Regions from separate parts of the Kitasatospora cystarginea genome, predicted to be linked through region 1. Evidence: riboswitches for the same ligand, from Rfam matches in the RefSeq annotation. Region 1 holds a riboswitch; each other region holds the start of a gene.
The links. Region 1 has a riboswitch for cyclic di-AMP ahead of ABD369_RS19225 (transglycosylase family protein). Riboswitches for the same ligand answer to the same signal wherever they lie in the genome.
Positions count from the first base shown of each region.

Region 2: linked by a shared signal. The riboswitch ahead of ABD369_RS00530 (C40 family peptidase) and the one ahead of ABD369_RS19225 (transglycosylase family protein) in region 1 are both predicted to bind cyclic di-AMP.
Region 3: linked by a shared signal. The riboswitch ahead of ABD369_RS23205 (M23 family metallopeptidase) and the one ahead of ABD369_RS19225 (transglycosylase family protein) in region 1 are both predicted to bind cyclic di-AMP.

Region 1 covers NZ_BAAATR010000016.1:108,806-116,443, forward strand. The annotation lists gene ABD369_RS19215 (SDR family NAD(P)-dependent oxidoreductase) at 1-84, opposite strand, end outside; gene ABD369_RS19220 (DUF4253 domain-containing protein) at 350-547, shown strand; gene ABD369_RS19225 (transglycosylase family protein) at 921-2,048, opposite strand; cyclic di-AMP (ydaO/yuaA leader) riboswitch at 2,053-2,197, opposite strand; gene ABD369_RS19230 (nucleotide disphospho-sugar-binding domain-containing protein) at 2,703-3,830, opposite strand; gene ABD369_RS19235 (TetR/AcrR family transcriptional regulator) at 4,118-4,732, shown strand; gene hypE (hydrogenase expression/formation protein HypE) at 4,782-5,771, opposite strand; gene hypD (hydrogenase formation protein HypD) at 5,854-7,047, opposite strand; gene ABD369_RS19250 (HypC/HybG/HupF family hydrogenase formation chaperone) at 7,044-7,319, opposite strand; gene hypF (carbamoyltransferase HypF) at 7,362-7,638, opposite strand, start outside.
Region 2 covers NZ_BAAATR010000001.1:116,649-124,286, forward strand. The annotation lists gene ABD369_RS00520 (hypothetical protein) at 1-199, opposite strand, end outside; gene ABD369_RS00525 (C40 family peptidase) at 259-1,323, opposite strand; gene ABD369_RS00530 (C40 family peptidase) at 1,516-2,571, opposite strand; cyclic di-AMP (ydaO/yuaA leader) riboswitch at 2,633-2,795, opposite strand; gene ABD369_RS00535 (C40 family peptidase) at 3,100-4,125, opposite strand; gene ABD369_RS00540 (NYN domain-containing protein) at 4,351-5,652, opposite strand; gene ABD369_RS00545 (hypothetical protein) at 6,086-6,337, opposite strand; gene ABD369_RS00550 (rhomboid family intramembrane serine protease) at 6,541-7,350, shown strand; gene ABD369_RS00555 (Lrp/AsnC family transcriptional regulator) at 7,347-7,628, shown strand.
Region 3 covers NZ_BAAATR010000022.1:40,904-48,541, reverse strand. The annotation lists gene clpX (ATP-dependent Clp protease ATP-binding subunit ClpX) at 1-848, opposite strand, end outside; gene ABD369_RS23230 (ATP-dependent Clp protease proteolytic subunit) at 1,346-2,008, opposite strand; gene ABD369_RS23225 (ATP-dependent Clp protease proteolytic subunit) at 2,056-2,685, opposite strand; gene tig (trigger factor) at 2,926-4,299, opposite strand; tRNA gene ABD369_RS23215 (tRNA-Pro) at 4,700-4,773, opposite strand; tRNA gene ABD369_RS23210 (tRNA-Gly) at 4,949-5,022, shown strand; partial or broken gene ABD369_RS23205 (M23 family metallopeptidase) at 5,158-5,586, opposite strand; cyclic di-AMP (ydaO/yuaA leader) riboswitch at 5,691-5,846, opposite strand; gene ABD369_RS23200 (DUF6348 family protein) at 6,255-7,034, shown strand; gene ABD369_RS23195 (hypothetical protein) at 7,036-7,230, opposite strand.

The sequences.
Region 1 (7,638 bases):
GGCAGCGAACCGCCGGGCGATGGCCAGACCGATCCCGGTCGAGCCACCGGTCACCAGCGCTACCTTCTCATCCAGCTGTCCCATGCTCGTATCCACTCCCTTGACATCCTCCTCCGGCTGAAGCCGGACGGCTCCAACCCCCGCGGGTCGGGCTTCCCACTTCACGACCGGTTGCCGATCTGGATTGCCGGCAGGGGCGGTGTGCCGCCCATCGGTCCTACATCGGCGCCACAGACCTGACTTACCGTCAGCCCAGCAGTAGGCCGGCCCGAAGCCCGGCCATCGCCCAGCCCAAGCGTGATCAAGCTATCACGTTAAGTGACCATTCGAGGCTGGAGCGTGGTCTGCCTTGGTAGCGGAATGCCGATTTCTGGAGGATCGCTTCGGCACACGGCTGATCGCCCTCCGCTTCGACCAGGGAATCGTCTCCGTCGCCGCACCGCCGCGCATGATCGAGGACGCGCTCGCCGTCGCCGCCGAGCACTTCGCCTTCTGCCCGGACAACATCCGGCAGGGGCACGGAGCGATACGCGAGTACGCGGAGTAGGGCGCATGGAGCCGCCGCCACTGGATGTTCTGGTGGGACTGAGCGGGGCCGAGCCTCCGCAGGCCGGGGGCCGCCGGGACGAGCAACTCCCGTGCGGGGAGTGGTGGCTGCAGGCGAGCGGTGCCCTGGTGGCGGCTCGGCCGGTGAGACGGCCGCGCCGGACGGCCACGGGCGTCATCAGCACAGGGTGCCACCAGCGCTCGGCGCTATCCCGAGGACGGCGAGTCCGTCCACCGGCGATGAGTTGGAGAGTGACCTCATCGGCCGGATCGGGTGCCTCCTTCGGGCAGCCCGCCGACCCGGACGACCGGAGCGCCCCGCAGTGGAGCCGACGTCCTGAGCCGTCAACTCCGGTGCGGGGCGCTCCGGGGGGTCAGTGCTGCTGCAGGTGCAGCGACTGGCCGGGGAGGATCAGATCGGGGTTGGCGCCGATGAGCGCCTTGTTCTCCTCGTAGAGGTGCTGCCATCCGGTGAGCTTGTGCGACTCGGCGATAGCGGAGAGGGTGTCGCCACGCTCGACGGTGTAGGTCTGCGGGGCGGCCGGGGTGTTCGCAGTCGAGGGGGCCGACGGCTGGGCGGGCGCGGCGGGGGAGGCCGGCGTCACGGGCGCGGCGGCGGCGCCGGAACCCGCGGTGGGTGTGCCCGGAAGCTGCGGGGTACCGGTCGCGGAGCCGGGGGCGGGGGTGCCGGTCGCCGGCATCGAGGGGGTGGCCCCCGTCGTCGGGACGCCCGGCTGCGCCGGCTGCGAGGTGCCCGGAGCCGCCGGGCTCGGCGAGGTGGTGTCGGTGCCGGCGCTCGGCTGGGCGGTGGCCGCCGCGCTGTCCATGTGCTTGATGTAGATGTCGTGCTGGACGGTCCAGTGCCAGACGCCGTTGTCCTGGTACCAGTACACGCCGGCGGCCGGGTCGTAGCCCGCGCGGCCGGGGAAGGTCGGAGCTGGGGTGCCGGGCGGAGTGGTGTCGGCGGAAGGCACGCTCGGAGTGGGGGCGGCCGCCGGGGCGTCAGGCGCGGGGGCCGGCGTGGGCGTGGCCGAAGCCTGCGAACCGGGCGCGGTACCGGCCTTGTCGCCGTCATCGTTCTGACGGCCCTTGTCACCGTCATCGTGCCGGCCGCCCTTGCCGCCCTGATCGGTCAGACCGGCCTGCGCGGCGCAGTTGGGCCAGAGGCCGGTGCCGGAGTCTTCGAGGACCCGCTCGGCCACGGCTATCTGCTGGCTCCTGGTGGCGTGGTCGGGCTCGGCGGCGTACTTGTCGCCACCGTGCGAGACCCAGGCGCGCTGCGTCAGACCGAGGCCGCCGTAGTGGCCCTGGCCGTCGTCAGCGCTCCAGTTGCCGCCGGTTTCGCACTGGGCCACGGCGTCCCAGGTCTTGACGGGCGCGGCGTGTGCCCCGGAAGCGGTGAGCAGCGGGAGCGCCAGACCCACGCTCGCCACGCCGGCGGCGGCGATGGCGCGGTCGGCCTGGGTGGGACGGCGGTGGCGGCCAGAGCCGGAAAAGACCACGGAACATTCCTCTCCGTACGCCTACGAGGTGAGCTGTCGGGTTCGGACCGGGAGGTGGCCCGGCCGCGTGGGTACGCGGCTTCACCCCAAGCCGTGGGGGACGGCGACTGACCTGGTTCCCCCGCTCCTGCCCAGGGTGTGCTCGATGTCCCGGAGCGCGAATGGGCAGGACTCGGCGTACTGCGTCCGGGAGTCCGCAACGGCGAACTGCAGGGAGATTAGAGGGATCATCACCTGGATAACAAGCCCGCATCCGGTGCATCACACAAAAATCACGACATTCGTTCAGCCTTCCACTGGACTCCGGCTCTGCTGCTGCCCACGAGCCCGGGGCCGGCTCCGCATGGACACTCAGAGCGGGGAGCGGAGTTGGGTGTGCCGCTGCTGTACCGGGGCCGCCGTTCGACCGCGCCCGCCCGCCCGCGCCCCGAGATCGTGCACCTCCCGATCACCGGTGTCGCCCCGCACCAGGTCCGCCTCGCCTGGTGCGGGACGCGTGCCTCGCCGCTGATCGAGGAGTTCGCCGAGCCCACTGTCGGGTGCAGGAACACCGCTGAGCGGCGCGCGGACCAGCGTGGGCGACCACGCACCTCGGAGATGTGCGGTCATGCTGGTTCCCGCGCCCCTCGGCGGACGTGACGGATCGGGCGGTGCTCAGCGGGTCTCGCGGTACAGCCGCTCGAAGTCGCCGACCAGGGCTGCCGGCGACGGCAGTTCGTCGATCTCGTCCTGCAGGGCGGCAGCCGCGTCGCGCAGGGTCTTGTCGTCGAGCAGCCGGGTGAGCAGCGTGGCGTCCACCGAGTCGCTGTCCGAACGCAGCCCGTACCCCTTGGCCACGGCGGCGTCCACGTTGATGAAGTGGTCGGCGCCCTGCGGCAGGATCAGCTGCGGCACGCCGGCGACGGCGGCGGTGAGCATGGTCCCGGAACCGCCGTGGTGGATCACGGCGTCGCTGACGTCGAGGAGCTCGGCCAGCGGCGTCCACGGGAGCGGACGGATGTTGTCGGGCAGGGTGCCCAGCGGGCTCAGGTCGGCGCTGCCGACGGCGAGCAGGAAGTCCGCGTCGACCTCGGCGGCCTGCTCGGTGAGCCAGGCGATCGGGTTGACACCGGCGTACTCGGTGAGCACCGTGCCCAGGGTGACCGCGATCCGGCGCCGCTCACTGCGGCCGACGAGATCGGAGGGAACGACACCGCCGCCGTTGAAGGGGACGTAGCGGACCCGCCAGCCGCCGCCGTCACCGCCGAGCGAGGCCGGTACCACGTCGATCACGGTGCGCTCGCCGGGACCGGCCACCGAGTGGGCCTGGTACTCGGCGGAGAGGATCTCGGCGAGCCGGTCGAGCATCGGAAGGCCGGGCATCACGCCGAAGTTGTGGACCAGGGTCGGTATGCCCAGCTTGGCCGCGACCAGTGGGGCGGCGGATGCGAAGGGCTCCATGACCATGATGTCCGGGCGCCACTCGGTGGCGACCCGCAGCAGTCCGTCGATGGCGACCCGGCCGTGCTCGGCGAAGCCGAGGGCGGCGAGTTCGAGTATCTCCTCCTGGGTGCGGTCCTTGGCGACGTACCTCGGCTCGTCCTTGGTGATCCGCTGGAAGGCCTCGCCGATGCCGGTGCCGTCGCCGATCTCGACCACCGGCAGTCCGGTGTTGCACAGCGTCTCCAGCGGGGCCGAGCCGGCGAACAGGACCTGGTGCCCGGCCGAGCGCAGGGCCTGCGCGGTCGGAACCATCGGGAAGATGTGCCCGGCCGCAGCCGGAGCGGTGAACAGGACGCGCATGGGATGACTCCTTGCGTTTGCATGGAAGTTCAGATCCGACGTTACGTCAAACGAGTGATCTGAGTGTCCGATTTTCGGACATAGGGAACCCGGAAAACCCCGAGGGCTCTCGACGGGCAGGGGAGGGCCCGGCGCCGGCCGTGAACCACGGCCGAGGGCAGCTCGGACTCCCGCTCAACCACCATGCGCCGCAGTGCGCTTGGCCGCATCGCGCCCCTCCCCCGATTTTCACTGGACAGCCTGTCTTTCATCGGACTGACTGTCAAGGGATTGTAGGATCAGCGCCCATGGCTACTCGTAAATACGACCAACGCCTGAGAGCCGAAGCCTCGGAGGAGACCCGGCGCCGCATCCTCGACGCGGTGTACACCTGCCTCCGCGAGGCCCCGGCCGAGCCGGTCGCTCTGGACAAGGTCGCCCGACTCGCCCGTGTCTCCCGCTCGACCGTCTACCTGGTGTTCGGCTCGCGCGGAGGCCTGTTCGCCGCTTTCGCCGAAGACCTCCTGGAGCGCGGCGGGTTCTCCCGGATGCTGGAGGCGACGGCCCACCCGAACGCCCGCGAGGGCCTGCGCGGTGGAATCCACGGCGTGATGACGATGTACGCCGCCCACCGGGACGTGCTGCGCGCGCTGTACTCGATGGCGATGCTCAGCGCGGACGCGGTCGGCGGCGCCGTCCAGCGCATCGAGCAGGGGCGGGCGGCGGGGGCCTACTACCGCGCGATGCGGCTGGCGGACCAGGGCCAGCTGCGCCCCGACGTCACCACTGAGGAGGCTGCGGACCTGCTCTGGATGCTGACCGGCTTCGACAGCTTCGACCTGCTGTACACCGGCCGCTCCCTCCCGGTCGACCGCGTCGCCGAGCGGATCGCCACGACGGCCGAGCGCACCCTGTGCCGGTGAACGGACACCCGCGCGGCTGCTCGGCGAGCGAGCAACCGCGCGGCAACCCTCAGCAGATCCGCGGCAGTTGCTCCCCCACGGGCAGGTCCACCACTCTGGTGCCGCCCAGGCCGGTGCGGGACACCACCATCCCGGGGTGATCGGCCACGCACTCGCCGATGACGGCGGCCCGCGCACCCAGCGGGTGCGCCAGCATCGCGTCCAGCACCGCATCCGCGTGCTCACGCGGCACGAACGCCACCAGCTTGCCCTCATTGGCGACATACAGCGGGTCGAGGCCGAGGAGGGCACAGGCGCTCGCCACCGGCGCCGGCACCGGAATCGCGCGCTCCTGGATCACCACTCCCACGCCGGCCGCCGCGGCGATCTCGTTGAGCGCCGCCCCGAGCCCGCCCCGGGTGGGATCGCGCAGCACGTGCAGCTCGGGCGTGACCGCGAGCATCGTCTCGACCAGCCCGCCGAGCGCGGCGCAGTCGCTCTCGATCTCCACGTCGAACTCCAAGCCCTCGCGCACGCTCATCACCGCGATCCCGTGCACCCCGAGGTCGCCGCTGACGATCACCACGTCGCCCGGTACCGCTCGTTGTGGCCGGATGTCGACCCCGGCCGGGATCTGCCCGATCCCGGCGGTGTTGAGGTAGACGCCGTCGCCGTGCCCGGCCTCCACCACCTTGGTGTCACCGGTCACAACCTCGACCCCGGCCGCGCGGGCCGCCGCCCCGAGTGCCTGCGCCACCCGGGCGACCACCGCCGTCTCCACGCCCTCCTCCAGGATGAACCCGCAAGACAGATAAGCCGCCTTGGCCCCGCTCATGGCAAGGTCGTTGACCGTCCCGTTGACCGCCAGGTCCCCGATGCTGCCGCCGGGGAAGAACAGCGGGCGGACCACGAAGGAGTCGGTGGAGAAGGCGATCCGGGCCCCGCCCAAGGTCACCGCGGCCGAGTCGCCGAGCCCGGCCAGCACCGGCCCGCCGAAGGCCGGGGCGAAGACGTGCTGCACCAGCTCGGCGGAGAGCGCACCGCCACCGCCGTGCCCCATCACCACCCGCGGATGGTCGCGCAGCGGCAGTGGACAGCTCCAGCCGGAGAAGTCCGGCGCACTCCCGACCGCACCGGTCGCCTCACGCAACGGTGCTCACCTCCTGCGAGCCGGAGACCGACCCCGAGACCGAGCCCGAGGCCGGACCGGAAACGGAGCCGGAGGCCGGACCGGAGACGGAGGCCGGACCGCTGAGCCTGCGGTACAGGTAGTACGCGGCGCACGCCCCCTCGCTGGAGACCATCGTCGCCCCGAGCGGGGTGCGCGGCGTGCACACCGTGCCGAACGCCTCGCACTCGCTGGGCTTCAGTTGCCCCTGCAGCACCTCGCCGCTCCGGCACTGCGCGGGCTCGCACGGGGTGATGTCCGACACCGGGAAGCGGTGCTCGGCATCCTGGTCGCGGTAGCGCGGCGACAGCCGCCACCCGCTGGCCGGAATGACCCCGATGCCGCGCCACGCCCGGTCGGTGACCTCGAAGACGTCCGCGAGCATCGCCTTCGCGGCCGGATTGCCCTCGGGCCGAACGGCACGCGGGTAGGCGTTGTCCACCACGTGCTCGCCGCGCTCCAACTGCCGCACCGTGCGCCGGATGCCCTCCAGGATGTCCAGTGGCTCGAACCCGGTGACCACGATCGGCACCCGGTGGCGGGCAGCCAGTTCCGGGTACTCGTCGATCCCCATCACGCTGCACACATGGCCCGCGGCGAGGAAGCCCTGCACCCGGCAGTCCGGTGATCGCATGATCGCCTCGATGGCCGGTGGCACCCGGACGTGCGAGACCAGCAGGCTGAAGTTGCGGATGCCGAGCTTCTTCGCCTGGTAGACCGTCATCGCGTTCGGCGGAGCGGTGGTCTCGAAGCCGATCCCGAAGAAGACCACCTCGCGCTGGGGGTTCTCCTGCGCGATCCGCAGCGCGTCCAACGGCGAGTAGACCACCCGGACGTCCCCGCCCTCGCCGCGCACCCGGAACAGGTCCCGCTCGGAGCCCGGCACCCGCAGCATGTCGCCGAAGGAGCAGAAGATCACCTCTGGCCGGGCGGCGATCGCCAGCGCCCGGTCGATCATCTCCAGCGGGGTGACGCACACCGGACAGCCCGGACCGTGGATCAACTCCACCTCTTCGGGCAGCAGTTGGTCGATCCCGTGCCGGATGATGCTGTGGGTCTGCCCGCCGCACACCTCCATCAGCGCCCACGGCCGGGTCACGGTGGCGCGGATGTCCGCGAGCAGGCGCCCCGCCAGCTCCGGATTCTGGAACTCCTCCAGGTACTTCATTGCCGCCTCTCCTCCGCCGCTTCCCAGGCATCCCCGAACTCCTCCTGCAGCAGGCCGAGTTCGGCGAACAGGTCGAGCGTCCTGCGTGCCGACTCCTCGTCCAGCCGCTGCAACGCGAAGCCCACGTGGACGATCGCGTACTCACCCTCCCGGAGGTCAGGCAGGTACTCCAGGCACACGTCCTTGACCACACCGCCGAAGTCGACCCGGGCCATCCGGGTTCCCTCCCGCTCCTCGATCTCCATCACCCTTCCGGGCACTGCCAGACACATCCGCCTCTCCTCGCCTCGAGCCGCCCTGTTCCGCCGACCCGGCTACCGGGGCCGTGCGGCCACCATCAGCTGGCCCAGCGCCAGCCCGCCGTCGTTCGGTGGCACCTGCCGGTGGACCAGCACGGTGAAGCCGTCCCGGCGCAGCGCCGTGGCGCAGTCGGTGAGCAGCAGGGTGTTGGCGAACACCCCGCCGCTCAGCGCCACCGTCTCCAGCGCGTGCGACCGGCGGGCGCGGACGCACAGCGCGTGCACCAGCCCGGCCACCGCCCGGTGGAACCGCAGTCCGATCACCTCCGGGCCGACTCCCGCCCGCAGATCG
Region 2 (7,638 bases), on a different contig from region 1:
CGTCCGCGAGCAGCCCGGCCGGGTCCGAACCGAGCAGCGCCTTGGCCCGCCGGGACAGCAGGGCCTCGATCCGCGGCCGGACGGGCGGGCCCGCGGCAGCGACCCCCTCGGCGGTACCGGCCGACGAGCGCGCCCCGGCCCCGGACAGCTGTACGAGGCCACCGGCCGCCAGCAGCAGCGCGCCGCGCCGGGACAGCAAGGGCCGACCTGCCCCGGTCGGCCGGGGCAGGTCGGTGACCAGCGGTTCGTGGTCCGTGTTCAGACCCGCACCACCCCGGCCACCGGCATCGCGTTCACGCTCTCGTAGCGGACCCTGGCCCCCGGGTGGGGCGCGTGCACGACCACCCCGCCGCCGGCGTACATGCCGACGTGGTGCATGTCCCTGAAAAAGATCACCAGGTCTCCCGGTCGTGCCTCGCTCAGGCTCACTCGCCGCCCCGCGTACATCTGCGCCTGCGAGGTGCGCGGCAGGGTCACTCCGGCCTGCCGCCAGCTCCAGTACATCAGACCCGAGCAGTCGAAGGCATACGGGCCCGCCGATCCGTACACGTAGGGCGAGCCGATCCGGGAGGTGGCGGCGGCCAGCGCGGCGGCGGCACGGTCGGAGGGGGCGGGCAGGTCGCCGAGGTCGAGCCGGTCGGTGCCGCGGGTGGCGCGCTGCTCCGCCTCCTTGGCGTCCTCCAGGGCCATCCCGGCCCGCTCCGCCGCTCCGAGGGTGTTGAGCAGCCGCTGGGCCTGGTCGAGCCGCTGCTGGATCTGCTGCTTGCTCTCCGCCAGGGTACGGCGGGCCTCCTCCAGCTCGGCGAGCTTGGCGCTGGTCTCGGCACGGCGCTGGTCGAGCCTGAGCTGCCGGTCGATCACCTGCCGGACGGTGGCGCTCTGCCGCTCGGCGGCCTGGTTGAGGCTGCGGGCCCGGGCGAGGTACCCGGCGGGATCGGTGTCCAGCATCAGTGCGACGGCCGGGTCGATGCCGCCGGCCCGGTACTGGGCGGCGGCCACCGCATTGAGATCGCCGCGAAGCCGGTTCAGCTCGTCCTGCGCGGCGGCGACCTGGCCCTGCAGGCCGTCGGCCTCGCTCTGCAGACGCTTCTGGTACTCCTGGGCGGCGTTGAACCGCTCCGCCGCCCGGTCGGCCTCCTCGTACAGCTGGTCGACCTGAGCCCTGACCTCCTGCTTGGACGGCGGCTCCCCCGGTGCGCCCGGGGCCGCCTGGGCCGGCCCGCCGAGCGTCATGCCGAGTGCAGTGGTGGCCGCTGCCGTGAGCGCCAGGGCGCGGGCCAGCCGCTGCGTGCCCTGCAGGGGGGAACGGCGGTGCATCGACATCGGGGCGGCTGCTCCATTCGTCCTCGGCTAACGTCCGGGGGCAGACGTTAGCGAGTCCGGAGGATCTAGTCCAAACCCTTGCAACACCGAATATTTGACCACTAATCGGACATTAGCTCGACGAGTCCGGGAACGCCGCAGGCCCGGCCCCTCGGAGACGGGGCCGGGCCTGCGGACGGAACCGCGAAGAGGTCAGACGCGGATGATGGCCGCGATCGGCAGAACGGTGGCCGGCATGTACTTGACGTTCTCGCCGGTACGCGGGGCGTGGACGACCTGGCCGTCGCCCGCGTACATGCCGACGTGGTGCATGTCGTTGTAGAAGATGACCAGGTCACCGGGCTGGGCCCTGGAGATGTCGGTGCCGATGTTGGTGCCGGCCGACGCCTGCTCCTGCGAGGTGCGCGGGATCGAGACGCCAGCCTGCGCGTAGGACCACTCCATCAGACCCGAGCAGTCGAAGGAGCTCGGACCCTCGGCACCCCACTGGTAGGGCTTGCCGATCTGGCTCTCGGCATAGGCGAGCGCGCGGGCGGCGTACGAGCCCGACGCCGGCACGTGGACCGTGCCGCCACCGCCACCGCCACCGCCGGTGCTGGTGCCACCGCCACCGCTGCCGCCGAGGTCGGTGCGGTTCTGGTCACGGGAGGCGCGGGCGGCGGCGTCCGCGGCGGCCTGGGCCTGAGCCAGCTGCTCGCGCTGCTGCTGGGTCAGCGAGTCGAGCAGCTCCCGGGCCTTCGCCAGCTTCGCCTGGACGTCGTCCTTCTGGGCCTTGAGGTCCTGGGTGGTGGCGTCCAGCTCGCCCAGTTTCTGCTGGGCCTCGGCCTTCTGCTGGTCCAGCTTCTCCTGGTCGGCCTTGAGCAGCTTCAGCGCGTCGGCCTGGGAGGCGCCGAGCTGGTTGAGCGAGTCGGCCTGGCTGAGGAAGGAGTCCGGGCTGCTGGAGAGCATCAGCTGCACGGTCGGGGATATACCGCCGTTGCGGTACTGCTCGGCGGCGACGGCGCCGAGCTCGCCCTGAACGGTGCTCACCTGCTGCTGCTGGCGCGCCACCTGGTCCTGCAGGTCGTTGACCTGCTTCTGCAGTTCCTGCTGCTTCTCGTTGGCCGCGTCGTACTTCTCGCTGGCGACCTCGGCCTGGTCGTTGAGCTGATCGACCTGGGTCTTGACTTCATCCAGGGTCGGCTTCGGGTCGGCGTGCGCACCGACCTGGGAGGAGATGGCCACCGCGGTCGCGGCTGTCGCCGTCATGATCGACACGCGGACACGGCTTGCGGGCTTGGGGCGACGATGGGACGCCACGAAGGCGGACTCCTTCTTCCTACGTCCGCCTACCGGGTGAGCTGACGGGTTCGGGCTGGAAGACATGCCCTACGACGCCTCACCGGCCCGCGTCCCCGACGGCCGGCCGGCCTGGCGCCGATTCACCCCGAGGAACGTGGTTCCCCGGCTCCGATCCGCAGCAACCCCAACAGGGGCTTCCCCGTGGGCAGTTGAACTGCCCCTACTGCCTCTCGGACTCGGCGGTAACCACCGCCGCCACCCTGGCTGGGTGATCGACTGTGCGGTGGTTCAGGTCCTGACCCTAGTAACGAAACCGTGATCCGTTCAAATCCTTGTCAGAAAAAATTCTGAGTCAATGCCAAGTTCATTTGTGAACCGACCGTGCGTGACAGCTCGGATACCGACGGCTGACAGCCTTTCACGAAAACGGCCCGCCGAAGCGCCCTGCGTCGCAGGACGAATTCGGCGGGCCGGGAAGCCGGACTCGCGGTGGCGTCAGACCCGGCGGATGGTGACGATCGCCATCGCGTCCGCCTTCATCGTCCGCACCACGTCACCGGTGTGCGGGGCGTGCACCACCATGCCGTTGCCGATGTACATCCCGACATGGCCCCCGCCTTCGTAGATGACCAGGTCACCCGGCTGCGCCTGGGCCAGCGAGGGCACCCGGGCACCGACCCCCATCTGCTCCTCCGAGGTACGCGGCAGCGAGACACCCGCCCGTGCGTACGACCACTGCATCAGACCCGAGCAGTCGAAGGTGCTCGGCCCCGCCGAGCCCCACTGGTAGTCATGCCCGCGCATGCTCAGCGCCGCGGACACCGCGACACCGGCGTAGCCGCCCGCGCTCGGCAGGTCGCCGAGGTCGGCCCGGGCGTCGCCGCGCGAGGCGCGGTCGGCCGCCTCGACGGCGGCCCGCTCCTGCGCGGTGAGCGAGTTCAGCAGGCTCTTGGCCTCCTGCAGCTTCTGCTGCACCTGGGCCTTGGCGTCGTTCAGCTCCTGGGTGTTGCGGTCCAGCTCGGCGAGGACGGCGGCCGCCTCCTGCTTCTGCTGGTCCAGCCGGGCCTGCTGCGCCTTCAGCGCCTTCAGGATGTCGGCCTCGGTCTGGTTGATCTGCTGGGCGCTGGACGCCTGCTCCAGGTAGCCGTCCGGGTTGGACGAGAGCATCAGGGTCACGGACGGGTCGATGCCGCCCGAGCGGTACTGGTCGCCGGCCACCGCCGACAGGCTGGTCTGCAGCTGCGTCAGCTGCTCCTGGCCGCGGGCGACCTGGTCCTGGAGCTGGTCGGCCTGCTTGCGCAGCTGGTCGGCCCGCTCCTGGGCGCCGTCGTACTTCTCGGCCGCCTGCTCCTGCTCGGTGTTCAGCTGGTCGATCTGAACCTTGACCTCGTCCTTGCTCGGCTGGGCGGGCGCCGCGTGGGCACTCGCGTTGGCCGACAGGGCGACCGCGGTCGCCGCCGCAGCGGTCAGCACGGACACCCGTGCGCGGCTCGGCTGCTTGGGACGGCGGTGGCTGGCCAAGGGACTAGCTCCTTCTTCCTGCTGGCTCCGTCCGTTCGGGCGGAATTCCGGAAAATAGGTTTGACGCCAGACCCTAGTGAAGATGACGGATTCGCGCCACTCCCTCGCCGGTGCCAACCCCCAGCCCCCGCACGGAATTCACCGGACCGTCACATATTGCCGGGAATGTCCGGACTGTCGTGAACGCCGGACCCTACAGGGCCACCGGAAGGGCAGACTTCCTGGTCAGGACCGGGACAGCCGGTTCAGCAGCAACACGGACGACACCGGGCGCGCCCCCGCGTTCCGCACCCCGTCGGCGATCTCCTTGTCGGCGGAGACCACCACCACCGGACGCCCCTTCGGCTCGGCCCGGACCAGACGCCGGATCAGCTCGTCCGCCGTCTCCCCGGTCCGGCTGAACCGCACCCGGACGCCGCGCGGAGGCGCCATCATCACCGGCACGTCGAGGTCCTGCCCGTCGAACACACAGGTGACCTCCGCCTGGGTCCGCTGCGCCAACATCGCCAGCCCGCCGAGCAGCCGGATCCGCTGCTGCTCCAGCGGCAGCGTCGGGTAGCCGGTCTTGGTGACGTTGTAGCCGTCCACCACCAGGTGCACCTGAGGGATCGCCAGCAACTGGTCCAGCAGCGCCGGGTCGTCCTCCGCCAGCCCGCGCCGGGCCACGTCGTTGGGCGAGGCCGAGCCGGGCACCACCGCGTCCACCAGATCGGCCGGACGGATCTGCGAGACCGGCAGCGCCAGCTCGCGCTGCAGACCCTGCGCCGAGTGCAGCACGGTGTCCAGCAGCAGCCGCAACCGCATGTCCTCGACGCTGCGCCCCTCCCTGGCCGAGCGGCGACCGGCCTCAACCGCCGTCTCCAGCTCGGCGATCCGGTGCCGCAGCCGCCGTGCCTCACCCTCCGCCGCACTGCGCTCGGCGGCGGCGGCGGCCCGGGCCGCATCCAGCTCCAGCTGCATCTTGCGTGTCTCGGCCTGCGCCCGCCGGGTGTCGCTCTCCAGGCTGCGCACCCGCTTGCGCAGCGACTCCGCCTCCCTGCGGACGCCCTCCGCGTCGGCCCGCTGGCGGTCCAGATCGGCCCGCCCCTGGGCCCGTACCTCGGCCAGCTCCTCCTGGAGCTTCTCCACGAACCGGGCGGCCTCCGCCGCGGCCCCCTCGGCGCCCGCCCGCTCCACCTGCTCCCCGGCTTCGGCCACCAGCCTCACCCAGCCCGCCGGCCGCAGCAGATACGCGGCGGCGGCGACATCCATCGGGTCGGCGGCGCCGGGCACGCTCCCGGCCTCCAGCGCCTTGACCAGATCGGGCTGGCCCAGCCGAAGCCGGTCCGCTATCCGGAGCCGGAACAGCGGCTCGGACTCCAGGGCGGCGGCCAGTGCCGTGCCCGCGTACTTGGCCCGCCGGGCCGCGGTGAACTTCGCGTACTGGCGCAGCGAGCCGGGCACATCGGCCTGCGACAGTCCGCCCAGTGCGTCGGCGGCGATCCCGACCACCCGGCGACGCACCCCCTCGGGCAACGGCCGGTCCAGCTGCTCGGTCTCGGCGGGCTCGGTCTGCTCGGTCTCGGCGGTCTCGGCGGTCTCGGCGGGCTCGGTCTGCTCGGCCTCGGCGGGCTCGGTCTCGACCGCCGGTACCTCGACCGCCGCCGTCTCGGTCTCGGGACCGGGAGCGGCACCGGCCACCGGGACGGCGCCGGCCTGGTCCACAGCGGGCCCACGCCCCTGCGGCTCGGCCGGCCCCCTCGCTGTGTCCACCACGTCCTCGGCTCCGATCCTGCTCTGCGGGTCCCCTACGGCCCCTTGCCGCTGCCCTCAAACCCACTGCTCTCTGCAATTGTCCCGTGTACCGTGCCCCTCCCGGGACCCCGTCACACACCGGGGGCGGCAGGACCCGGCCCATGGGACAGCGGCCCCGCCCGGGCCGCGCGCAGGGCGATCGATGCCGGGACGGGGCCGTCGGACGTCAGATGTCCTGCTGCTCCTCGGCACCGGGACGGGCCACCAGCTCGACCTGGTCCACGGCGTTGCACCAGCGGCAGCGCACCGACTCAATGGTCTCGGCCAGCACCTCGGTCTCCTCCACCTTGGACTCGCCCGCCAGGTCGAAGTGCAGGTACTCGACGACCTTCGCCGAGCGGGTCACGTCGAAGCGGGTCAGGTTGCCGCAGAGGGTGCAGCGCCAGCGGGTCTCGGCAGTGGGGGCGGCGATGCTCATCGGCGCGGTCCTCATCTCTCGTGAGCTCCCTCGGCTGTCGCCCGGGTCGGCTGCGGTGGCTGGTGCGGTACGGCGGCCCAAGCCTATTGCCTGCCCCCACCCGGCCCGCCACCGGTACGGACCTCCCCGACTTCGCCCGGTGGCTAGTCCACACGCAGTACACCTCGGTGCCGTCCGAGACCACCCGAGGAATGCTCGTCTCCATGGCGACTCCCGTCCTCGACCACCTCGCCACCCAGGACGGCATCCCGCCCCCCAGAGCCCCGGTGGTCACCCTCGCCCTGATCGCGGCCAGCGCGGTGCTGCTGCTGGTCGGCCCCAGCCTCGGCCTCAGTCCGGGCTACGGCACCGGCCCGAACCGGATCTGCGCCGAACAGCGCTACGAGCAGCGCTGGGGCGCGGTGCCCGCCGAACTGGTCGCCAACCGCCCGCTGACCGCCGCCCAGCTGGCCACCCTGCCGCCGGCCGTTCCCGGCTGCCGGCTCTCCCCGACCCCGGGCAAGATCCCCGCCCTCTCGGTGCTCACCTCCTTCTTCATCCACGCCGGATGGCTGCACCTGCTCGGCAACATGCTCTTCCTCTTCGTCTTCGGCCCCGGCGTCGAGGAGCGCTTCGGCCGGTTCCGCTTCCTGCTCGGCTACCTCGCCGTCGGCGCGCTGGCCACCTACGGCTACGCAGCTGCCCAGGCGCACTCGCCGGAGGCGGTGCGCGCGCTGGTCGGCGCCTCGGGCGCGATCTCCGGAGTGCTCGGCGCCTATCTGCGGCTCTACCCGAGAGCCCGGGTCACCGCGCTGGTACCGCTGCTGTTCTTCCTGCCGCTGCGGTTCCCCGCCTGGCTGGTGCTCGGACTGTGGTTCGCGCTGCAGTGGTGGTCGGTGCACACGGGCGGCACCGAGGTCGCCTACCTGGTGCACGTGATCGGCTTCGCCACCGGCTACCTGGCTACCTGGGCAGTGACCCTGGCCCGCCCCGATACGCTGGCCCCCTCCCCACGGACAGGAGCCGACGAGTGATCACCGCGATCGTTCTCATCAAGACCAGCGTCGACCGGATCCCCGAGATCGCCGAGGCCATCGCCGCCCTTGAGGGCGTCAGCGAGGTGTACTCGGTGACCGGCGGCTACAACCTGGTGGCGATGGTGCGGGTGCGGCGGCACGACGATCTGGCCGCGGTGATCCCCGGCAAGCTCAACAAGGTCCCCGGAGTGCTGGACACCCAGACCCAGATCGCCTTCCGCACCTACTCCCAGCACGACCTGGAGGCCGCCTTCGCCCTGGGCCTCGACGAGTAGCCCGGCGCCG
Region 3 (7,638 bases), on a different contig from region 1:
TCCCGCTTGGAGCGGATGTTGGCACCGAAGCCGATGCCCTTGGCACCCGCCCGGCCCTCGATGATCCGCTCCAGACCGGCGAACGCACCGCCCACGATGAACAGCACGTTGGTGGTGTCGATCTGGATGAACTCCTGGTGCGGGTGCTTGCGGCCGCCCTGCGGGGGCACCGAGGCGGTGGTGCCCTCCAGGATCTTCAGCAGCGCCTGCTGCACGCCCTCGCCGGAGACGTCGCGGGTGATCGACGGGTTCTCGCTCTTGCGGGCGACCTTGTCGATCTCGTCGATGTAGATGATCCCGGTCTCGGCCTTCTTGACGTCGTAGTCGGCCGCCTGGATCAGCTTCAGCAGGATGTTCTCGACGTCCTCGCCGACGTAGCCGGCCTCGGTGAGCGCGGTGGCGTCGGCGATCGCGAACGGCACGTTCAGCATCCGGGCCAGGGTCTGTGCCAGCAGCGTCTTGCCGGAGCCGGTCGGACCGAGCAGCAGGATGTTGGACTTGGCCAGCTCGATCGCGTCCTCACGGCCGTTGCCGCCGCTGCGGCCGGCCTCGCCCGCCTGGACCCGCTTGTAGTGGTTGTAGACCGCGACGGACAGCGCCTTCTTCGCCAGGTCCTGGCCGACCACGTACTGGTCGAGGAACTCGTAGATCTCGCGCGGCTTCGGGAGCTCCTCGAACCGCACCTCGGAGCTCTCCGCGAGCTCCTCCTCGATGATCTCGTTACACAGGTCGATGCACTCGTCGCAGATGTACACGCCTGGCCCGGCGATCAGCTTCTTCACCTGCTTCTGCGACTTGCCGCAGAACGAGCACTTGAGCAGGTCGCCACCGTCTCCGATGCGTGCCACGAGGTGCTTCCCCTTCGCCAGGGGCCCCGCGGGGGTCCGGGGCCTGGTGCTGTGGACCGGCTGCGCCGTCGGCGTCCGGTCTCGGTATCCGACGGTACTCTGCTGAGCCGGTGAATCCGCCGACTTCGACAGCTCTGCCCTACGCCCTGGGCGAATTGATACCGAACAGATGCCGTCTCGCGGGCATGAAGCCCACAGTAGATTGTGCCGGGCCCAGGGCCCGTCCGGAACAGAACGGGAGCGGGGCGTGCGTCACTCCCCGCCGTTCGCTTCCGGGCGCTGCCGCCCGTAGCCGACGCCGCTCGGCCCCTCATCCATCACACGGGCAGGGCTCCCCCGGCCGCCGGGCCGGAGGTGCCCCCGACCCGGCGGCCGGGGCGAGGAACCCTCGTCGCCTGTCGCCCGCCCCGCACGCGGCGCAGCCGTCCACGGGCCGGCGCGGGCGCGGCCCACGGCTCGCGCGAGTCGCGCCGTGCGCCCCGCCGGAGCTGCCGAGGTCAGTCGGTCAGCGAGGTCTTGCGGGTCGAGATGATCTGGTCGATCAGGCCGTACTCCAGGGCCTCCTCGGCCGTCAGGATCTTGTCGCGCTCGATGTCGTCGCGGACCTGCTGGATGTCCTTGTTGGAGTGCTTGGCCAGCATCTCCTCCAGCTGCTCGCGCATCCGGAAGATCTCCTTGGCCTGGATCTCCAGGTCGGACACCTGGCCGCGGCCGGTCTCGGTGTACGGCTGGTGGATCAGGATCCGGGCGTTCGGCAGCGCCATCCGCTTGCCGGGCGTACCGGCGGCCAGCAGCACCGCGGCGGCGGAGGCCGCCTGGCCCATGCAGACCGTGGTGATGTCCGGCTTCACGTACTGCATCGTGTCGTAGATGGCCGTCAGCGCGGTGAAGGAGCCGCCGGGCGAGTTGATGTACATCTGGATCTCGCGGTCCGGGTCCATCGACTCCAGGCAGAGCAGCTGGGCCATGATGTCGTTGGCCGAGACGTCGTCCACCTGCGCGCCGAGGAAGATGATGCGCTCCTCGAACAGCTTGGCGTACGGGTCGTACTCGCGGATGCCCTGCGAGGTGCGCTCGACGAAGCGGGGGACGATGTAGCGGCCCTCGGCGCGCATGTCCTCCACACGCGCCTTGGCGCTGGACAGGCTGGGGATGTTCATAAGGTTATGGTCCTCCGAAGCGTGCGGTCTGGGGTCTGCTGCCGGCGTCAGGCGCTCTGGCCGGCGCCGGTGCCGCCGCCGCCGGGGACGTCCGCGGCGCTGTGCATGATCTCGTCGATCAGACCGTACTCCTTGGCCTCCTCGGGCGTGAACCAGCGGTCACGGTCCGAGTCCGCGGTGACCCTCTCGAAGCTCTGGCCACTGTGGAAGGCGATCAACTCGGACATCCGCTTCTTGGTGCGCAGCAGCTGCTCGGCCTGGATCCGGATGTCGGTGGCGGAACCGCCGAGACCGGCGGAGGGCTGGTGCATCAGGATGTTGGCGTTCGGCAGCGAGAAGCGCTTGCCCCTGGCGCCGGCGGTGAGCAGGAACTGGCCCATCGAGGCCGCCATGCCCATCGCGATCGTCACCACGTCGTTCTTGATGTACTGCATGGTGTCGTAGATCGCCATGCCGGCCGAGATCGAGCCGCCCGGGGAGTTGATGTAGAGGAAGATGTCCTTGTCCGGGTCAGCGGCCAGGAGCAGCAGCTGGGCCGTGATCTTGTTGGCGATGTCGTCGTCGACCTGCTGGCCCAGGAAGATGATGCGCTCGTTGAGCAGCCGGTTGTAGACCTGGTCCCCCAGGCCACCGAGCACGTCACCAGCGGCGGCGTGCGGCGCCATGAGGCCAGGCATCTGCATCTGCGGGAACGTCACTTAGCCACCTGCTCAGTTGAATTGGACGGGCCGCGGAGCAGCCGTCGCTTGTCGCAGTTTCACTGCGTGATTGTCGCTGTCTAAGGACCCTAACGCCCAGGCCGGGCCACGGAATCCCCCACACAGAACTGTTCGCTGTGAGCGCAGGGTCAGCATTCGAAACAGCGAGCCCGGGCACCTTCCGGTACCCGGGCTCGCCGTCGGCCACTACTCGGTGACTCAGGCCTCGGTGCTCTCCGCGGCGCCCTCGGCCTCGGCGCCCTCGTCCTCGGCGTCGTCGAAGGTGACGACCTCACCGTTGGTGTCCTTGACGGTGGCGGCCTCGACCACGGTGGCCAGCGCCTTGCCGCGGGCGACCTCGCCGACCAGCAGCGGAACCTGGCCGCCCTGGACGACCTGCTGGGCGAACTGGTCCGGGGTGAGGCCCGAACCGGCGGCGCGACGGATCAGGTGCTCGGTGAGCTCCTCCTGGTTGACGCCGAGCTCCTCCTTCGCCACGATCGCGTCGAGCACGAACTGGGTCTTGATGCCCTTCTTCGCCTGCTCCTCGGTCTCCGCCAGGAACTCCTCCATGGTCTTGCCCTGGGTGGCGAGGTAGGTGTCCAGGTTCAGACCCATGGGCTCCAGCTGGTGGTGCTCCAGGTTGTGGCGGCGGGTCTCGACCTCGTCCTTGAGGAGCTTGGCCGGGTACTCCATCTCGACCAGCTTCAGCAGCTCGTCCAGGACGCGCTCCTGGGCCTGGGTGGCCTGGTCGAACTCGCGCATGCGCTCCAGGCGCTTGCGGGAGTCCTCCTTCAGCTCGTCCAGGGTGTCGAACTCGCTGGCCAGCTGGGCGAACTCGTCGTCCAGCGCCGGGAGCTCCTTCTCCTGAACGGTCTTCACGGTGACGGTGACGTCGGAGCTCTTGCCGGCCTGGGTGCCGCCCTTGAGCTCGGTGGCGAAGGTCTTGGACTCACCGGCGGACAGGCCCACGACGGCCTCGTCGATGCCGTCCAGCAGGCGGCCGGAGCCGATCTCGTAGCTGACGTCCGAGGCGGTGCCGTCCTCCGGAACCTCACCGTCGACCTTGGCCTCCAGGTCGACGATCACGACGTCGCCCTCGGCGGCGGCGCGCTCGACGTCCTTGACCGAGGAGAAGCGCTCGCGCAGCTGCTCCAGGGACTTCTCGACGTCGGCGTCCTCGACCACGATCGGGTCGACCTCGACCTCGATGGTGGAGAAGTCCGGCAGGGTGATCTCCGGGCGGATGTCGACCTCGGCGGTGAACTTCAGATCGCCGCCGTCGGCGATCCGCTCGACACCCTCGATGTCGGTGATCTCGGGCTGGCCGAGGACCTCGATCTTGCCCTCGTCGACGGCCTGCGTGTAGAAGCGCGGCAGGGCGTCGTTGACAGCCTCCTCCAGCACGGCGGCGCGGCCGAAGCGCTGGTCGATGACGCGGGCCGGGATCTTGCCCTTACGGAAGCCCGGAACCGTGACCTGCTGGTTGATCTTCTTGTACGCCGCGTCGAGGCTGGGCTTGAGCTCCTCGAAGGGCACCTCGACGGTGAGTCGAACCCGGGTCGGGTTCAGAGTCTCGACGGCGCTCTTCACGGTTGGGTCTCCTAAGGGCTTGCGGTCAGGTTGTCTCCGCCCGTCCGGCTCATCCGGCGCGGGCGAGACGGGCGATGGGCGGTTGGGGCTGCATCTCCCGTACATGGTGGACGGTGAGCGTGACTCCTCGCCCTCAGGCGGTCGACCTGGGCGTATGCACAGGGACTACCGGCCAGCGGCCCATCCTACCGGTACCACGAAAGGCGGACGCCAGGCCCGCCCGCGATCAGCGCGCCGCCGCCCGATCGGGCGCCGCCTCGGCGGCGCACGATTCGGCGGCGCGCAAGACGGCCCCGGGCCCGACATGCCGTCAACTCGAAGTCGACGACGGCGGCTTCGACTGAGTGGCCGTCGGAAAAGCCAACAGGGCCCCGTCCGCTGACGAGACCCTGCCGCACTGTCGGGGTGACCGGATTCGAACCGACGACCTTCCGCTCCCAAAGCGGACGCGCTACCAAACTGCGCCACACCCCGTGGTGCCGAGAGGAAGCGTACACGTCGGTCGGGCCGCGCTCGCTGCTATATCGAGAGCCCGCCGGACATGCCCGGAACCGGAAGCAGTGTGCAAGCAACCGACCGAACCAGGTAGGCTGACCCCGTCCTCGTGACCGACAAGTCTCCGGGGGCGCCGCATGCTCACATGCGGTATGCGGGTGTAGCTCAATGGTAGAGCCCCAGTCTTCCAAACTGGTCACGCGAGTTCGATTCTCGTCACCCGCTCCAGACACTTCGGCCCCGGGCCGACGGTTCCACCGTCAGCCCGGGGCCGAAGTCGTTTTCGGGATGCCGCCGCGATGTCCCTGCGACGACCGGTCCGGTCCCCGGCCAGGGCCGGGGAGGGAGCGGACCGAAGGCGCGTCAGAGCCGGACGCCGTGGCTGACCAGGTAGCCCACCGGGTTGATGTCGGAGCCGTAGGCCGGGCCGGTGCGGACCTCGAAGTGCAGGTGCGGACCGGTGACGTTGCCGGTGGCGCCGGAGCGGCCGATCTGCTGGCCGGCGCCCACGGACTGGCCGACCCGGACGGTGATCACCGAGAGGTGGGCGTACTCGGAGTACCGGCCGTCGGTGTGCCTGATGACGACCTGGTTTCCGTACGAGCCGCCCCAGCCGGTGGTGACCACGGTGCCGCTGGTGACCGCCTTCACCGGGGTGCCGGTGGAGACCAGGAAGTCCACGCCGGTGTGGTAGCCGCTGGCCCACGCGGACCCGGCCGCGTGGTACGGGGTGCCGAGGCGGGGGTTGGCCACCGGGGCGGTGTAGGCCGGGGCCGCCTGGGCGGCGACCGTGGTGGCGGGCAGCGCCACGGCGGTGCCGGCCGCGGCGACGACGAGCGCGCGGCGGGCGAATCGGGGCAGCCGGGAACAGCGGGCGTCCTGCGCGGACATGGGGGGAGTCCTCTCCGACGCCTGCGGGGTGAGCTGTCGGGTTCGGACCGGGAGCAGCCCGGCCGCCTGGAAGCGGCTTCACCCCTAGCCGGCCCGGATCTTCGGGCGCGGCGACCTGCCTGTGGTTCCCCCGCTCCTGCCGTGCACTGCGTGAAGTGCGGCCTCCGGGCGGCGGCAGGACTCGGCGTTCCACCCGGCGGACCGACCCGGACGGTGACCGGGCTGGCTGAAGAAAAGCCGATCCGACGTACACGGAGCAAGCTCGTCCCATCCGGGCATAAGAAACACATAAAGACGCGCGGACTCGAAGTCACTCTCCGGCCGGGGCGGACTGCCCTGCGCAGTCAGGACGGTCACGGCCGGCGGGACGAATCCGTACAGAACGTTATGAATCGCACGCTCTGCGGCGAACCGAGTACCCTCCGGCATGAACGGAGGAATCTCCGGTGAGCTGCGTCACCCCATCCGCACGCGGCGTAACTGACGGTCCGTTTCCCGCCGGGGCCCGAGGCCGATACCCTCGCTCGCATCCGCCTTAACGATCATCTATTCGAGCTAGGAGCCAGCCCGTGCGCCCGCAGGACCGTATGGCCGTCATCCAGCGCAGCGTGGTCCGCGAAATGGCGCAGTTCGGCGTGGAGTTCACGGTGGACGACGAGGTGGTCCGCGGCCCGGGGACCACGGCGGTGGCCGTCCGCGAGCACCCCGGCGACGGCGGCAGCGGCCATGTGGACCTCGGCTTCGTCCTCGACCTCGGGCGTGCGGACGCCCCCGTGGTCTGGGACTGCGCGGCGGGACTCGGCAAGACCGAGGAGGAGAAGCTCGACAACGCCGTGAAGATGTGGGCCACCACCACCGCCTCCACCGTGGTGGAGCTGCTGGAGCACCGGGGCGAGCACGGCGACCACTACCAGCCCGCCGAACTGGCCGACTGGCACGCCATCCAGGGCCCGGCGGCCGTCTTCGGCTTCGGCAACGAGCGCCTGGCCGACTGGCTGGCCGACCACCAGCCGCTGACCGCCATCGCCGAGGCGCTCCGGCCCGAGCTCACCGCCGGGCGGCTGACCGGAGTGAAGCTCTTCCTCGGCGGGCGGTCCGGCGACGACATCGCCGAGGTCCGGGTGAACGGCGAGGTCTCGGAGGCCGCCTCGGCCGCACTGCACGCGCTGGACTGGCCGCGCGGTGAACGCTTCTGCTGGGCCCGCCTGTTCATCCTGCTGGTCCCCGAGGGCGGCCTGCACCCCGAACCCGTACGCCCCGCCCCGGCACCGGTGCCGGTCGCGCTGCCGGTGGCCCGGCCCGGCCTGCTGGCCCGGGTCAGGCACGTGCTACGGTCCGCCCGACGGTAGGTCAGCCGGAGAAGGACTTCAAGCTGTTGGCCACCGAGGTGAGGAAGTTCTTGATCGGCTCCGCCGCCGTGGACGCACTGAGCATGAAGCCGAACAGGGCCGAGATGATGGCGTGACTGGTCTTCAGCTGCTTGTTGCGGATGAAGATGAAGACGAGGGCACCGAACAGCACCAGTGCGGAGACGGAGAGCACCACCCGGACTCACTTCCTTACTTCGTTGCGGGGTTTCACCCGGAAACCCTGTGGCGACGCCGGAGCCCGGCCTGTCTGGCGGGGCACAGGCCGTGCGGCGCCGACCGAGAGCCGCATGCAACGCCCCCCATCCCCCGACTACCGGTACCGACCAGTCCCACCCACCGACTCAGTGTGGTCGTTCGTGCCGACTGCGTAAAGGCGTAGCCGGAAGCCCGGCTGGAAGTTCCTGGCATGTGAGACGAATTTCCGCCGACCGAGACGATAGCCCAAGGTCGCTGACGAGCTGTCGGCAGGGGCTCGTCCACCGGCCCGGTCAGCGGTGACCGAGCGCCGCGGCCTGTCCGACGGCACCGTGCGGACGCCCCGTCAGGATTGGCCGAAGATCGGCCGCCGGACTTGACACACCTG